One region of the Streptomyces sp. NPDC014656 genome, then DNA from elsewhere that is predicted to be linked to it. Evidence: riboswitches for the same ligand, from Rfam matches in the RefSeq annotation. Region 1 holds a riboswitch; each other region holds the start of a gene.

Region 1 (5,389 bases):
GTTCTCCATGGTCAAGGTCACCGCCATCGTCGGCATGATCCTGATCTGCGCCGGCATCCTCACGATCGGCTTCTCCGACGCCGGTGACACCGCCTCGATCACCCACCTGTGGGACCTCGGCGGCTTCTTCGCCGGCGAGGACGGCATCGTCTCCACCCTCATGACCCTCCAGATGGTCATGTTCGCCTTCCTCGCCGTCGAGCTGGTCGGCGTCACCGCCGGCGAGTCGAAGGACCCGAAGACCGTCCTGCCCAAGGCCATCAACACCGTGCCGTGGCGCATCGCCGTCTTCTACGTCGGCGCGCTCATCATGATCCTGTCGGTCGTCCCGTGGACCCACTTCAAGCCGGGCGTCTCGCCGTTCGTCGCCGCCTTCGAGGAGATGGGCTTCCAGGCCGGCGCCGCGATCGTCAACTTCGTCGTCCTGACGGCCGCCCTCTCCTCCTGCAACTCGGGCATGTACTCCACCGGCCGCATGCTGCGCGACCTCGCGCTCAACGGCCAGGGCCCGAAGCTCTTCACCCGGCTGACGAAGAGCGGCACCCCGCTGGTCGGCACCACCTTCTCCGCCGCGCTGATGATGGTCGGCGTCTGGATCAACTACCAGTGGCCCGGCGAGGCGTTCAACTACGTCGTCTCCTTCGCCACCATCTCCGGCATGTGGGCCTGGATCATGATCCTGATCTGCCAGATCCGCTTCCGCCTCAAGGCCGACCGGGGCGAGCTGCCCCAGTCCTCCTTCAAGGCCCCCGGCGGCATCTGGGCCAGCGTCTTCGCCCTCGCCTTCATCGGCCTGGTCGTCGTCACCATGGGCATCGACGAGGGCAACCGCGTCGCCCTCTACGGCGCCCCGGTCTGGGGCCTCCTCCTCGCCGTCGCCTACCTGGTGCTCAAGGCCCGCGACCCCGAGGGCGCCGCCTTCGCCAAGCGCTCCTGACCCACCCCGTCCCAGCATCCGGGCCGCCCCGTACCACCCCTCGGTACGCGGCGGCCCGGATGCTTATCCTGTCGGCATGCTGACCCTCACCCGAGACCTGTACGACCGGATCGTGGAACACGCCCGGGCGGACCACCCCGACGAGGCCTGCGGCGTGGTCGCGGGTCCGGTCGGCTCGGGCCGCCCCGAGCGGTTCATCCCCATGCTCAACGCGGCGCGCTCGCCCACCTTCTACGAGTTCGACTCCGCCGACCTCCTCAAGCTCTACCGCGAGATGGACGACCGGGACGAGGAGCCCGTGATCATCTACCACTCGCACACCGCGACCGAGGCGTACCCCTCCCGCACCGACATCACCTACGCCAACGAGCCCGGCGCCCACTACGTCCTCGTCTCCACCGCCGACACCGACGGCGCCGGCGACTTCCAGTTCCGCTCCTACACGATCGTCGAGGGCGTCGTGACCGAGGAGGACGTCAAGGTCGTCGAGGCGTACGCGTAGCCGTACCGCTAGTCTGACCGCGACCTTTCAGGGCGGCAGGACCCAGGAAGCCGGTGCGAACCCGGCGCGGTCCCGCCACTGTGACCGGCCCCCTCCCCGGGGGCCGCCAGCCAGGAACTGACCTGCCGCCTTCTCACCGCCGATCGGGGACGTGGAAATCCCCGGAGGAGGCTCCGCCATGACCCGGCGCCGCACGCTGCCGTCCGCGCTCGCCCTGCTCCCGCTGCTCGCCGCCTGCGCCGCCCCGCAGGCCGCGCCCACCGCCGCGAAGCCCGCGCCCGGCTTCCCGTACACCGTCACCAACTGCGGCGTGACGACCACCTACCAGGCCCCGCCGAAGCGCGCCGTCACCATGAACCAGCACGTCACCGAGGTGCTGCTCGCCCTCGGCCTGGAGAAGTCCCTCGTCGGCACCGCCTACCTCGACGACGCCGTCCTCCCCGCCTATCGGAAGGCCTACGACGCCGTCCCCGTCCTCGCGAAGGAGTACCCCTCCAAGGAGGCCCTCCTCGCCGCGAACCCCGACTTCGTCTACGGCGGCTACACCAGCGCCTTCGACGCCAAGGCCGGACGCGCCCGCGACGACCTGGCGAAGGCCGGCATCACCAGCCGCCTGAACGGCGAGTACTGCGCCGACGGCCCCGTCTCCGTCGACGACCTCTACCGCGAGGTCACCGAGGTCGGCCGCACCTTCGGCGTCCCCGACCGCGCCGCGAAGTGGACGCGGGACGCCCGCGCCTCCCTCGCCGCCACCGCCGAACGCATCGAGGGCGTCGACCCCGTCTCCGTCTTCGTCTACGACAGCGGCGACAGGACCGCCTTCACCGCCGGCGGCGACGGCATCGGCGACGACCTCATCACCCGCGCCGGCGGCCGCAACGTCTTCGCCGACCTCGCCAAGCCCTTCGGCGACGCCACCTGGGAACAGGTCGTCGCCCGCAAGCCCGAGGTCGTCCTCATCTACGACTACGGCACCACCACCGTCGAACAGAAGAAGCGCCGCCTCCTCGACGACCCCGCCCTGAAGGACGTCCCCGCCATCAGGAACCGCCGCTTCGCCGTCCTCCCCCTCTCCGACACCGTCCTCGGCGTCCGCGTCCCCGCCGCCGTCGACAAGCTCGCCGCCCAGCTCCACCCCGCCACCGCCCGATGACCGCCACCACCACCGTCCGCCCGGACGGCCGGGCCGCCGCGCCCGAGCCGTCCGGCCCCGGGCGGCTCCGCCACGCCGCCGTCCTCGCCGGACTCCTCGCCGCGCTCGCCGCCGCCGTCCTCGCCTCCCTCGCCCTCGGCTCCGTACGGATCCCGCCCGGCCAGGTCCTCGACGCGCTCACCGGCCGCGCCGCGCCCTCCCCGTACCGCACGATCGTCCTCGACGTGCGGCTGCCCCGGGTCCTCCTCGGCGCCGTCGTCGGCGCCGGACTCGCCGTCGTCGGCACCGTCCTCCAGGCACTCGTCCGCAACCGGCTCGCCGACCCCTTCCTGCTCGGGATCTCCTCCGGCGCCTCCACCGGCGCCGTCCTCGTCATCGTCCTCGGCATCGGCGCCTCCACCGCCCTCGCCCTGCCCGCCGGCGCCTTCGCCGGCTCCCTCCTCGCCCTCGTCCTCGTCTACGGACTCGCCCGCCGCGGCTCCACCATGACCGGCCCCCGCCTCGTCCTCGCCGGCGTCGCCGTCTCCTACGTCCTGTCCGCCCTCACCACCCTCCTCCTCGTCACCGCGGGCCGCCCCGAGCACTTCCAGGAAGCCCTCCACTGGTCCCTCGGCGGACTCGGCTCCGCCCGCTGGGACACCCTCCCGCTCCCCGCCGCCGTCCTCGTCCTCGGCACCGGCGTCCTCCTCGCCCTCGCCCGCCCCCTCGACCTCCTCCTCACCGGCGAGGAGGACGCCACCGCCCTCGGCCTGGACACCGGCCGCTTCCGCGCCGCCGTCTTCGTCCTCGCCTCCCTCGTCACCGCCGTCATGGTCGCCGCCAGCGGCGCCGTCGGCTTCATCGGCCTCATGGCCCCGCACGCCGCCCGCCTGGCAGTCGGCGCCCCGCACCGCCGACTGCTCCCCGTCGCCGCCCTCGGCGGCGCCGTCGCCCTCGTCGCCGCCGACCTCGGCGCCCGCACCCTCGCCGCCCCCCAGGACATCCCCGTCGGCGTCCTCACCGCCCTCACCGGCGGCCCCTTCTTCCTCTGGCTGATGCGCCGCCGCCCCGAAGGAGCCGCCCCGTGACCGGCCTGCGCCTCGAAGCCCTGAGCCACCACGACCGGCTCCGCGCCGCCGACCTCACCGCCCGCCCCGGCGAGACCGTCGGCCTCATCGGCCCCAACGGCAGCGGCAAGACCACCCTCCTGCGCTGCGTCTACGGCACCCTCGCCGCCACCTCAGGCCGCGCCCTCCTCGACGGCACCGACCTCACCCGGCTCGCCCCCAGGGAACGCGCCCGCAGGGTCGCCACCGTCCCCCAGGACTCCGCAGCCGACGTCGACCTCACCGTCCGCGAACTCGTCGCCCTCGGCCGCTCCCCGCACAAGCGCTTCTGGGAGGGGGACACCGCCGACGACCTGGCCCGCGCCGACACCGCCCTCGCCCGCGTCGGCCTCACGGCCCTCGCCGGCCGCGCCTGCCCCACCCTCTCCGGCGGCGAACGCCAGCGCGCCCTCGTCGCCCGCGCCCTCGTCCAGGAACCGGAACTCCTCGTCCTCGACGAACCCACCAACCACCTGGACATCCGCCACCAGATCGACGTCCTCGCCCTCGTCCGCACCCTGGGCACCACCAACCTCCTGGCCCTCCACGACCTCAACCTCGCCGCCGCCCACTGCGACCGGCTCTACGTCCTCGAAGCGGGCCGGATCGTCACCGGCGGCACCCCCGCGGAGGTCCTCACCCCCGAACTGCTGGCCGCCGTCTACGGCGTGGAAGCCGAGGTCGTCCCGCACCCGAGGACCGGCACCCCGACCGTCCTCTACCTGCCCAGTCCGCCCACCGGTCGGAAAACATCCAGCATCTGAGATCACATTCCGGAACCCGGACCGGGAATCGATACGATGAGCCCATGGTTTCCCACGACGTGAGCGAAGAGACTCCGGGCACCGTGCTGCTCGCTGCGTTCGCTGGCGCTCATTCCGCCTCCGCCCTCTTCATGGGAGCCTTCGGAGGCGGAGCGGCACGCCTGCACGTCGACCTGTGCCGCCTGGCCAGCGCGATCTGTCCGTCCCGCGCCGCGCTCTGAGCGACCGGCCGAGCGCCCTCACGCACGACCCCCCTCCGCGCGGGGGCCCCAGCAGCGCGCCCACCACGTCACGTACGAGTCTTCCGACAGGAGCCCACGCCATGGCCATCGAGGTCCGCATCCCGACCATCCTCCGCACCTACACCGACGGCGAGAAGGCCGTCGAGGGCAGCGGTGGCACCCTCGCCGAGCTCTTCGCCGACCTGGAGACCCGCCACGCCGGCATCGAGGCCCGCATCGTGGACGAAGGCAAGCTCCGCCGCTTCGTCAACGTCTACCTCAACGACGAGGACGTCCGCTTCCTGGACGGCATCGAGACCAAGCTGGCCGACGGCGACAGCGTCACGATCCTGCCGGCCGTCGCCGGCGGCATGGTCTGATCCACATGCGCTACGACTCCTCGCTGGCGGCGGTCGGCAACACGCCGCTCGTCCGCCTCCCCCGGCTCTCGCCCTCGGACGACGTCCGCATCTGGGCGAAGCTGGAGGACCGCAACCCGACCGGCTCGGTCAAGGACCGCCCCGCGCTCCACATGATCGAGCAGGCGGAGAAGGACGGCCGCCTCACCCCCGGCTGCACCATCCTGGAGCCGACCAGCGGCAACACCGGCATCTCGCTGGCCATGGCCGCCAAGCTCAAGGGCTACCGCATCGTCTGCGTCATGCCCGAGAACACCAGCGAGGAGCGGCGGCAGCTGCTCGCCATGTGGGGCGCCGAGATCATCTCG
Region 2 (5,389 bases), on a different contig from region 1:
TGACGATGAGGCCCGCGCCGCCGCGCGCCCGCTCGGCGTAGAAGGCGGCCATCCGCTCGAAGCCGTGCTCGGTCTCCTCCAGGCCGACGTGCATCGAGCCCATGATCACCCGGTTGGGCAGGGTGGTGAAGCCCAGGTCGAGCGGGCTGAGCAGATGCGGGTACGGGGTCGTGGCGGTCACGGGGCGCCTCCTCGCGCAGGGATCGTCGGATCCTGTTGTAGGCGACCCGACCATGCTTATGCAACTAGTTGCAGAAGGATCGGGGTGTGATGGTTACTACTCGGTAGAAGCCCGTCCGGGCCTTGACGCCGGCACCCCCGGCGAGCAGGTCGCTCCGCGCGCCGGACCGACCGGCGAGAACGGCGGCTCCGTCCGCCGGACGGCCACCCGCGCCTACGGCGCGCGCCGGGCCCCGGGACCCCCGCCGGGGCCACCGGATGCCTAGGGTGTGCCCCATGGGCACGACACTCGTCCACGAGGGCACCGCCTTCGTGAACTTCCGGGACCACGCCTTCGCCGACCGGCACGCGCACGCGTACCGGTGGGTCGACGTGAAGCGCTTCCGGCTCCCCTCCGGGGACGCGGCCGACCGGGACCTCCTCGCCGCCCTCATCGCCCACGAGCAGTTCCGCGACGACTACGCCGGCGGCGGAGTGGACCCCGGGGGCACCCGGCACGGCGAGTACTGGCTCCACCTCGTCACGCCCGACGCGTACCGGCGGATCGACCGCGAACGGGCCGCGGGCCTCCTGAGGACCTGGACCGAGCGGTACGGACCCGTTCCCGGCACGCTCGCCGAGGCCCTGCGCCGCGAGGTGCTCGACGCCCTGGCGGACGCGGACGCGGTCCACCACCTGGACGGGCCGGGAGAGGACGAGTACCACGACTGGGCGAGCGTCCACGGCGAGTTCCACGAACTCGTCCTCGTCGACCGCCGGGCCGGACGGCTCACCCTCCTCGTCGCGGCCGACGACTGAGCCGCCGGACCCCACGCCCCCGCCGGACCGCATGCCCCCGCCGCCCCGCGCCGCCCGTGGCCGCCGACGACCGCACGCCGCCGACGGCCCCGCCGCTCACCCCACCCGGTCCAGCAGCGCGTCCAGCTCCTCCGCCGTCCGGGGGCCCGGTGCGCCCTCCGGCAGCAGCCCCCGCGCGCGCAGCAGCCGCCCGACCGGCACCGCCCACGGCCTGCGCAGCCGCGCCGCGTCGAGCAGCGCGTCGTCCGCCAGCAGCTCCGCCGCCGGGCCGGTGCGCAGCCCGGCGGGGGAGAGGACGGCCGCCTCGTCGGCCCAGCGCAGCGCCAGGTCCACGTCGTGCGTGGCCATGACCACCGTCGTGCCCGCCGCCCGCAGCCCCTCCAGGGTCTCCAGGAGCCGCTCCTGCCCGTGCGGGTCGAGACCGGCCGTCGGCTCGTCCATGATCAGGACCCGGGGGCGCATCGCCACCGCCCCCGCGATCGCCGCCCGCTTCCGCTGCCCGTAGGACAGCAGGTGCGTCGGCCGGTCGGCGAGCGCCGTGATGTCGAGCGCCGCCAGTGCCTCCGCCACCCGGAGCCGTACCTCCTCCTCCGGCAGCCCCAGGTTCATCGGACCGAAGGACACGTCCTGCGCCACCGAGGCGGCGAACAGCTGGTCGTCCGGGTCCTGCACCACCAGCTGCACCGAGGTCCGCAGCCGGGTCAGCCCCTTCCGGCCGTACGCCACCTCCGCCCCGTCCAGGAGCAGCGCCCCGCTCCCGCACCGCAGCCCGCCGCTCAGCAGCCGCAGCAGCGTCGTCTTCCCGCCGCCGTTGCGCCCGAGCAGCGCCACCGCCCGCCCCTCGCGCACGGCGAAGGAGACGTCCGTGAGGACCGGGGGTCCGTCCTCGTACGCGAAACCCGCGCCGACCAGCTCCACGACAGGGAGGGGGGCCGTCATGGCAGAAGCCTTTCCAGTACGAGGGTGAGGGCGACGAGCCCCGACAGGAGACCGCCCGTCGCCGCGAGGAACGGGCGGGAGACGGGCGTCCCGGGCAGCAGGACCCGCAGGGTGCCGTCGTAACCGCGTCCGGCGAGTCCGGTCTGGAGCCGCTGCGCCCGGTCGAAGGCCCGGACGAACGAGGTCGCGCCGAGGCCCGCCATCGAGCGCCACACCGAGGCCCGGGTCGTCGCCCCGAGCCGCGCCGCCTGCGCCTGCCGCACCTTGCTCTGCGCGTCCAGCAGCAGGAACACGATCCGGTACATCACCAGGGCCACGTCCACCACCGGCGCCGGCACCCCGGCCCGGACCAGCCGCGGCAGCACGTCCGACACCGGCGTGGTGAAGGCGAACAGCAGCACGCCCAGCGAGGCGGACGCCGTCCGCAGCAGCAGCTCCCCGGCGTGCGCCGGACCGCCCGGCGCCCAGGCCACGAGCCCCCCGGGCCCGCCCACCGCGAAGAGCAGCGGCACGGCCCCCGTGACGCAGAAGCCCAGCGGGATCCGGAAGGCCCGCCACAGCTGCCGGCCGGGCACGCCGGCCGGACCGAGCAGCACGCAGAGCGTGGCCGCCGCGACCAGGAGCGCCCCCGGCCAGGGCGGCAGGCACACCGCGCACAGCGTCAGACCGAAACCGAGCGCGGCCTTCTCCGCCGGATGGCGGCGGCGCCAGCGACTGCTGTGCGCCGCCGCGTCGATCGGCAGCATCGGCGGCTACGCGTCCTTGTCCGCGTCCGGGGCGGGCGCGCCGCCCTCCGCACGGGCCGCCGCCCGCTCCTCGCCCTGCCGCCGGCCGCGCCGCAGCCCGAAGTAGTAGGCGAGGACGCCGGCGCCGAGCGCCGCCTGGAGGGCGAAGAGCGCCGACTCGATCTCGCCGGACGGCGGCTCGTACAGCGGGCTGAACCACGGCTCGTAGTCCGGCTCGATCTCGGTGATCGCCGTCTCGGCCTCCGCGTCGGCGCCGGTGAACGGCTCCTCCTTGTGGTCGCCGAGCCCGAGCGCCAGCGGCAGTACGGCCAGCGCGGCCACCAGCAGGAGCAGCAGACCGTTGATCTTCGCGTTCCGGCTCATCACGCCGCCGCCTCCTCGTGCCGCTCGGCCGCCTTCGGCCGGGCGAGCACGCCCAGCCGCAGCAGCTCCCCCTTGCTGGACTGCGTGAGCAGCCGCATCACCAGGACCGTCAGCAGGCCCTCGCTGACCGCCAGCGGGATCTGCGTCACCGCGAAGATCCCGCCGAACTTCGCGAGCGAGCCCGCCACCCCGCTGCCCGGGTCGGGGAACGCGAGGGCCAGCTGGACGCTGGTCACGCAGTAGGTGGAGAGGTCGGCGACGAACGCCCCGGAGAAGACGCCGACCATGAGCGGCGCCCCGGACCGCCGGAACAGCAGGTACGTGCCGTACCCCGCCCACGGCCCGACGATCGCCATCGAGAAGGCGTTCGCGCCCAGGGTGGTCAGCCCGCCGTGGGCGAGGAGCAGCGCCTGGAACAGCAGGGTGATCGTGCCGAGCACCGCCATGATCGGCGGCCGGAACAGGATGGCACCCAGCCCCGTGCCGGTCGGATGGGAGCAACTCCCCGTCACCGACGGCAGTTTGAGCGCGGACAGGACGAACGTGAAGGCGCCGGAGGCGCCGAGCAGCAGGGTGGACTCGGGGTTGGCGCGCACCTCGCGGGTGAGCGCGCGGACGCCGTGGACGACGAACGGAGCCGATGCGACGCCCCAGGCGGCCGCATGGACGGGGGGCAGATACCCCTCGGCTATATGCATGATCGGGAGACCCTCTCCAGCACCTCGTGGATGGACACGCGCCCTGGCCGGTCTCCTGGCTGACGGTAGTGACGTCCGACTCCGCCTTCCCACCCCACGACGGTCTCCCGCGGCGGAGCAGTGGCTTCCCCGGGGGGATGGAGCCTGACCTCCCGATCACAGTGGCGAGGGCCGCACCGGTACTGCACCGGTTTCCCGAACACCAAGGCCCTGTGACATTAGTGGGTTGACCTGCTTCATCACAATGCGGGGTCGGTCACTCGCACTCCGGAGCGCGAGTGACCGACCCCGCATCGCGATGAGGGTCAGACCTTGCGGTAGTCGTACGCCTCCGAGGCCGCGGCGGCGACCGCGTCGAGGTCGCCGCCGGCGCTCGCCGTCACCAGGGCGGCCACCGCGCCCTCCACGAAGGGGGCGTCCACGAGCCGGGCCCCCGCCGGGAGTCCGTCGCCCTCGGCGAGGAGGGCCTTCACCGTGAGGACCGCGCTGCCCAGATCCACCAGGAGGGCCACCCCGGCGCCCGCGTCGACGGCCTTCGCCGCCCCGGTGATCAGCTCGGAGCTCGTGCCGAGCCCGCCGTCGGGCGTGCCGCCCGCCGCCGCGACCGGCGCCAGGCCGCCCCCGCCGGCGAGCCCGCGGGCCAGCTCGGCGACGGCGGCGGCGACGGCCGCGCTGTGCGAGACGAGCACGATCCCGACCTTGCCCGGACCGCCGCTCATCCGGCCGCCACCTCCTCCAGGGCGGCGAACAGCAGCGCGGAGGACGTCGCCCCCGGGTCCTGGTGCCCGACCGACCGTTCGCCGAGATAGCTGGCCCGGCCCTTGCGGGCCCGCAGCGGCACGGTCGCGAGCGCGCCCGCCTCCGCCGCGGCCCGCGCGGCGGCGAACGACTCGCGCAGCGCGTCCGCCGCCGGTGTCAGCGCGTCCAGCATCGTCTTGTCGCCCGGCACCGCCCCGCCGAGCCGCCCGACCTCCGCGACCCCGGCGGCCAGCGCGTCCGCCAGCTCCGCCCGCGAGACCTCCCCGGCCTCGCCGAGCGCCTTTCCGGCCCGCCGCAGCAGCGTCCCGTACAACGGCCCGGAGGCCCCGCCCACGGTCGAGATCAGCAGCCGTCCGGCGGTCACGAGGACCGCGCCCGGCGTCGCGGGCGGCTCCTTCGCCAGGGCCTCGGCCACGGCGGCGAACCCGCGCCTCAGATTGGCCCCGTGGTCCGCGTCGCCGATCGCGGAGTCCAGCTCGGTGAGCCGGCCGGCCTCCCGCTCGACCGCCGCCGCCACCGTCTCCATCCACCGGACCGTGAAGGCGGCACCGTACGTCGTCTCCGTCGTCTTCGTCATCGCCCGCTCACCGGCCCCAGCGCAGCGCGGGGGTCGCCACCGGCGCGTCCCACAGCCGCAGCAGTTCCTCGTCGGCCGCGCACACGGTCACCGAGCAGCCCGCCATGTCGAGCGAGGTCACGTAGTTCCCGACCAGTGTGCGCGCCACCGGCACCCGCCGGGCGTCCAGCACCCGCCGCACCTCCGCGTTGAAGCCGTACAGCTCCAGGAGCGGCGTCCCGCCCATCCCGTTCACCAGCAGCAGCACCGGACCCGACGGCCGCAGGTCTTCCAGGACGGCGTCCACGGCGACCTCGGCGATCTCCCCGGCGGTCATCATCCCGCGCCGC
Region 3 (5,389 bases), on a different contig from region 1:
GATCGGGTTCTCGCCGAAGCCGCGCGGCGGCTGGATGAGGACCAGGAGGTTCCCGCGCCGCAGGGCGGCGAGCACGATGTCGCCGTCGGGGTTGCGGGACCGGTCGAGGAACATCTCGCCGGGCGCCGGGCCCCAGTGCTCCTCGACGCGCTCGCGCAGCTCCCGCGGCAGCTCGGCGTACCAGCGCTTGTAGTCGGCGGCCGGGATGCGGACCGGGTTCTTCGCCAGCTGCTCCTCGGTGAGCCAGTCCTGGTCGTGGCCGCCGGCCTCGATGAGGGCGTAGATCAGCTCGTCGCCGTCGCCGGAGACCAGGCCGGGGAGGTCCTCCTCCGGGCCGAAGTCGTAGCCCTCGGCGATCAGGCGGCGCAGCAGGGAGACGGCGGAGGCGGGGGTGTCGAGACCGACCGCGTTGCCGATGCGGGAGTGCTTGGTGGGGTACGCGGAGAGGACGAGCGCCAGCCGCTTCTCGGCGTTCGGGATGTGCCGCAGGCGGGCGTGGCGGACGGCGATGCCGGCGACGCGGGCGGCGCGCTCGGCGTCGGCGACGTAGGCGGGCAGGCCGTCGGCGTCGATCTCCTTGAAGGAGAACGGGACGGTGATGAGCCGGCCGTCGAACTCGGGGACGGCGACCTGGCTGGCCGCGTCCAGCGGCGACAGGCCCTCGTCGTTCTCCTCCCAGTTCGCCCGCGAGCCGGTGAGGCAGAGCGCCTGGAGGACCGGCACGTCGAGCGCGGCGAGCGCGCCCGCGTCCCAGGACTCCTCGTCGCCGCCGGCCTGGGCGGCGGCCGGCTTGGTGCCGCCGGCGGCGAGGACGGTGGTGACGACGGCGTCGGCGCCGCGCAGGACTGCGAGCAGCTCCTCCTCGGGGGCCCGCAGGGAGGCCACGTACAGCGGGAGGGCGCGGGCGCCGGCGTCCTCGATCGCGTCGCACAGGGCGCCGACGAAGGCGGTGTTCCCGCTCATGTGGTGGGCGCGGTAGTAGAGCACGGCGATCGCCGGGCCCTCGGTGACGCGGGCGGTCCGCTCCAGGGGGCCCCAGGTGGGGGCGGCGGCCGGGGCCTCGAAGCCGTGGCCGGTGAGCAGGACGGTGTCGGAGAGGAAGCGGGCCAGCTGCCCCAGGTTGGCGGGGCCGCCGTGGGCGAGGTAGGCGTGCGCCTCGGTGGCGACGCCGACGGGCACGGTGGAGGCGGCCATCAGCTGGGCGTCGGGGGCCTGTTCGCCGCTGAGGACGACGACCGGCTTCCCGGCGGCGAGGACCGTGTCGAGCCCCTCCTGCCAGGAGCGGACGCCGCCGAGGAGGCGGACGACGACCAGGTCGGTGCCGTCGAGGAGGCCCGGGAGGTCGGCGAGGGGCAGCCGGGAGGGGTTGGCGAAGCGGTACGCGACCGGGCCCTCGGGCGCGGCGGCGTTCGCCGCCCGGGCACTGAGCAGGTCGGTGTCGGAGTGCGACAGCAGCAGGAGCATGGCGAGGCTCAGGCCCTTCCTCGGGGTTTCCGCGCCCCGGGTGGTCGTGGTCGGCGGGGAGTTCCTGGCTCACCCGGGCCGTCGCCGGCTCGGGCTCACAGTGGCGGGACCGCGCCGGATTCTCACCGGGCTTCCTCCCCGGGGTCCTGGGACCCCATGCCGATCTGCATAGTAGAGCGTGCCGTCGGCGGGCCGGAGGGGGCCGGAGAGTCGGCCGGATCACACTCGGTGGCCGCCCGGTTCCCCGTGGGTATGCTCGCCGCCATGCCGCCGACCCCGCCCACCCCGCCCGAACCGGGCGAACCTCGCATACGGGACCGTGGCGACGCGTGCCCGGGGGCGCTCCGGCTGCACGCCGCCGCCGACGGGTTCCTCGCCCGACTCCGCCTGCCCGCAGGGCGCTTGACGCACCATCAGGCACTCGCCCTGGCCGGTGCGGCGGAGGCCCTGGGCGACGGGCGGATCAGCGTCACCTCGCGCGGCAACGCCGAGCTGCGCGGCCTCGCCGAGGGCTGCGGCGCGGAACTCGCCGCCCTCCTCGACGCGGCGGCCCTGCTGCCCTCCCCCACCCACGAGCGGGTCCGCAACATCGTGGCCACCCCCGCCGCCGGAACCGACGGACTCGGCCACGCCGACGTGCAGTTGTGGGCCCGCGCCCTCGACGCGGCGCTCTGCGCCGAGCCCCGCGCGGCGGCCCTCTCCGGCCGCTTCCTCTTCGTCCTCGACGACGGCCGCGGCGACGTCGCCGGCCTCGGCGGCGATGTGACCTTGATCGCAGCACCGGACGGCGCCGCGACCCTCCTCGCCGGCTCCGGGGCCTTCGCCGTGGCCGCCGCCGACGCCGTCCCCGCCGCCCTCGCCTGCGCCCTCGCCTTCCTCGACGCCGCCGAAGCCGCCGGGACCGGCGCGTGGCGCCCGCGCGAGCTCCCCGCCGGGCACCTCCCGGACTGGGCCCGCGCCCTGGCCGGAGCGGGGATCACCGCGGAGCCCGTACCCCTCCTCCCTCCCCCGTCGGCGCCGCCGCCCGCACCCGGCCCGCTCGGCGACCGCGCCCTGCACGTCCTCGCCCCCCTCGGCCGGCTGACCGCCGCCCAGCTGCGGGCCCTCGCCGAAGGCGCGGCCGAGGTCCGGCTCACGCCCTGGCGCGGCGCGGTCGTGGTGGGGGCCGCCGCCGGCCGGCTCCCCGCCCTGGCGGCCCACGGGCTGATCACCGACCCGGCCGACCCCGGCACCGGGGTCACCGCCTGCACCGGCACGCCCGGCTGCGCCAAGTCCCTCGCCGACGTGCGGGCGGACGCGGCGCGCGCGCCCGGCGGCCCGCTGCCCGTGCACTACTCCGGGTGCGAGCGCCGCTGCGGGCACCCGCACGGCGCCCGGATCGAGGTCACCGCCCGGGACTCCGGCACCTACCTGCTGGACGGCGCCCCCGTCCCCCGCACCGCCCTGGCCGAGGCCGTCGCGGCGGCCCGCAAGACATCGACGTCGATGGAGAGCCGATGATGTACGAGTACGAGAAGGACGGCGCCGAGATCTACCGCCGCTCCTTCGCCACGATCCGCGCCGAGGCGGACCTCTCGGGGATGCCCGACGACGTCGCCACGGTCGCCGTCCGCATGATCCACGCCTGCGGCATGACCGACCTCGTCCGGGACCTCGCGTACTCCCCCGGGGTCGTCGCGCACGCCCGCGCCGCGCTCCGGGCCGGCGCCCCCGTCCTCTGCGACGCGCAGATGGTCGCCTCCGGCGTCACCCGCAAGCGGCTGCCCGCCGACAACGAGGTGCTGTGCGCGCTCTCCGACCCGGCCGTGCCCGCCCTCGCCGCCGAGCTGGGCACCACCCGCTCCGCCGCCGCCCTCGAACTGTGGCGCGACCGCCTCGAAGGCTCGGTCGTCGCCATCGGCAACGCCCCCACCGCCCTCTTCCACCTCCTGGAGATGATCGCCAAGGGCGCGCCGAAGCCGGCCGCCGTCCTCGGCATCCCCGTCGGCTTCATCGGCGCCGCCGAGTCCAAGGACGCCCTCGCCGCCAACGGGCTCGGCCTCGACTACCTGGTGGTCCGCGGCCGACGCGGCGGCAGCGCCATGACCGCCGCCGCCCTCAACGCCCTCGCGCACGAACCGGAGATCCAGGCATGAGCACCGCCACCGGAAAGCTGTACGGCGTCGGGCTCGGCCCCGGCGACCCGGACCTCCTCACCCTCGCCGCCGTGAAGGCCATCGCCGAGGCCGACGTGATCGCCTACCACTCGGCCCGCCACGGCCGCTCGATAGCGCGCTCCATCGCCGCCGGGCACCTGCGCGAGGACCACATCGAGGAGCGGCTGATGTACCCGCTCACCGTGGAGACCACCGACCACCCCGGCGGCTACCGGGGCGCGCTCGACGACTTCTACGAGGAGGCCTCGGCCCGGCTCGCCGCCCACCTCGACGCGGGCCGCACGGTCGCCGTCCTCGCCGAGGGCGACCCGCTGTTCTACGGCTCCTACCAGCACATGCACAAGCGCCTCGCCGACCGGTACGACACCACCGTCATCCCCGGCGTCACCTCCGTCAGCGCCGCCGCCGCCCGGCTCGGCGAGCCGCTGTGCGAGGCCGAGGAGGTCCTCACGGTCATCCCCGGCACCCTGCCGGAGGACGAGCTCGCGGCCCGCCTCGCGGGCACCGACTCGGCGGTCGTGATGAAGCTCGGCCGCACCTTCCCGACCGTGCGGCGCGCCCTGGAGCGGGCCGGCCGGCTGGAGGACGCGCGCTACGTGGAGCGGGCTTTCATGGCGGGCGAGCGGACGGAGCACCTGGCGGACGTCGACCCGTCGACGGTCCCGTACTTCTCCGTCGCCGTCCTGCCCTCCCGCATCGACCGCGCGAACCCCGTACGGGAGACGGGCGACGTCACCGTCGTCGGCACCGGCCCCGCCGGCGCACCCTGGCTGACCCCCGAGTCGCGCGGCGCCCTCGTCAACGCCGACGTCCTCGTCGGCTACACCACCTACCTCGACCGGGTGCCGGTGCTGCGCCCCGGCCAGATCCGGCACGGCTCCGACAACAAGGTCGAGTCGGAGCGCGCCGAGTTCGCCCTCGACCTGGCCCGCCGCGGCCACCGGGTCGCGGTCGTCTCCGGCGGCGACCCGGGCGTCTTCGCCATGGCCACCGCCGTCCTGGAGGTCGCCTGCGAGCCGGAGTACGCGGACGTGCCCGTACGGGTCCTCCCGGGGGTGACCGCCGCCAACGCGGCCGCCGCCGCCGCGGGCGCCCCGCTCGGCCACGACTACGCCACGATCTCGCTCTCCGACCGGCTCAAGCCCTGGGACGTCATCGCGGCCCGGCTGCGCGCCGCCGCCGAGGCCGACCTCGTCCTCGCCCTCTACAACCCCGGCTCGAAGTCCCGCACCCACCAGGTGGCCGCCGCCCGCGAACTCCTCCTGGAGCTCCGCTCGCCCGACACCCCGGTGGTCGTCGCCCGGGACGTCGGCGGCCCCGAGCAGTCGGTGCGCGTCCTCACCCTCAAGACCCTGGACCCCTCCGAGGTCGACATGCGCACCCTGCTCCTCGTCGGCTCCTCGCAGACCCGGGCGGTCGAGCGCGGCGACGGCCGCACGATCGCGTGGACGCCGCGGCGGTACGGCTGACGGGCGGGCGCTCCGGCCGCGGCGGCGCCCGCCGTCAGCGCGGCGCGTGCGCCCAGGCGGCGGCCTCCTCCGGGGTCGCCGCCGTCGGCACGCCCTCCGGGACCGGCGGCCGCCGGACGACGACGACCGGGATCCCGGCCTCGCGCGCGGCGGTCAGCTTGGGGGCGGTCGCGGCGCCGCCGGAGTCCTTCGTCACCAGCACGCCGATACGGTGACGGGCCATCAGCTCCCGCTCGCCCTCCAGCGTGAACGGCCCCCGGTCGAGCAGCACTTCGGCGCGCGCGGGCATCGGCGCGTCGG

The links. A riboswitch is a leader RNA that binds a small molecule or an ion and turns the genes downstream of it on or off. The one in region 1 is predicted to bind cobalamin.
Region 2: it holds a riboswitch for cobalamin, as region 1 does, so the genes downstream of both, ACF1ED_RS35700 (energy-coupling factor ABC transporter permease) here and ACF1ED_RS24040 (ABC transporter substrate-binding protein) in region 1, are expected to answer to the same signal.
Region 3: it holds a riboswitch for cobalamin, as region 1 does, so the genes downstream of both, cobN (cobaltochelatase subunit CobN) here and ACF1ED_RS24040 (ABC transporter substrate-binding protein) in region 1, are expected to answer to the same signal.

What each region holds. Positions count from the first base shown of each region.
Region 1 is NZ_JBIBZN010000011.1:90,949-96,337, forward strand. Features, by position in the region: gene ACF1ED_RS24030 (amino acid permease) at 1-937, shown strand, start outside; gene ACF1ED_RS24035 (Mov34/MPN/PAD-1 family protein) at 1,014-1,439, shown strand; cobalamin riboswitch at 1,432-1,580, shown strand; gene ACF1ED_RS24040 (ABC transporter substrate-binding protein) at 1,618-2,592, shown strand; gene ACF1ED_RS24045 (FecCD family ABC transporter permease) at 2,589-3,659, shown strand; gene ACF1ED_RS24050 (ABC transporter ATP-binding protein) at 3,656-4,441, shown strand; gene ACF1ED_RS24055 (putative leader peptide) at 4,486-4,662, shown strand; gene ACF1ED_RS24060 (MoaD/ThiS family protein) at 4,764-5,042, shown strand; gene ACF1ED_RS24065 (PLP-dependent cysteine synthase family protein) at 5,048-5,389, shown strand, end outside.
Region 2 is NZ_JBIBZN010000025.1:54,582-59,970, forward strand. Features, by position in the region: gene ACF1ED_RS35675 (FAD-dependent oxidoreductase) at 1-181, opposite strand, end outside; gene ACF1ED_RS35680 (hypothetical protein) at 457-978, shown strand; gene ACF1ED_RS35685 (ATP-binding cassette domain-containing protein) at 1,075-1,917, opposite strand; gene cbiQ (cobalt ECF transporter T component CbiQ) at 1,914-2,663, opposite strand; gene ACF1ED_RS35695 (energy-coupling factor ABC transporter substrate-binding protein) at 2,670-3,026, opposite strand; gene ACF1ED_RS35700 (energy-coupling factor ABC transporter permease) at 3,026-3,724, opposite strand; cobalamin riboswitch at 3,752-3,974, opposite strand; gene ACF1ED_RS35705 (PTS-dependent dihydroxyacetone kinase phosphotransferase subunit DhaM) at 4,030-4,443, opposite strand; gene dhaL (dihydroxyacetone kinase subunit DhaL) at 4,440-5,060, opposite strand; gene dhaK (dihydroxyacetone kinase subunit DhaK) at 5,068-5,389, opposite strand, start outside.
Region 3 is NZ_JBIBZN010000013.1:159,455-164,843, reverse strand. Features, by position in the region: gene cobN (cobaltochelatase subunit CobN) at 1-1,464, opposite strand, end outside; cobalamin riboswitch at 1,503-1,637, opposite strand; gene ACF1ED_RS27175 (cobalamin biosynthesis protein CobG) at 1,717-2,964, shown strand; gene ACF1ED_RS27170 (precorrin-8X methylmutase) at 2,964-3,599, shown strand; gene ACF1ED_RS27165 (precorrin-2 C(20)-methyltransferase) at 3,596-5,089, shown strand; gene ACF1ED_RS27160 (cobalt-precorrin-6A reductase) at 5,124-5,389, opposite strand, start outside.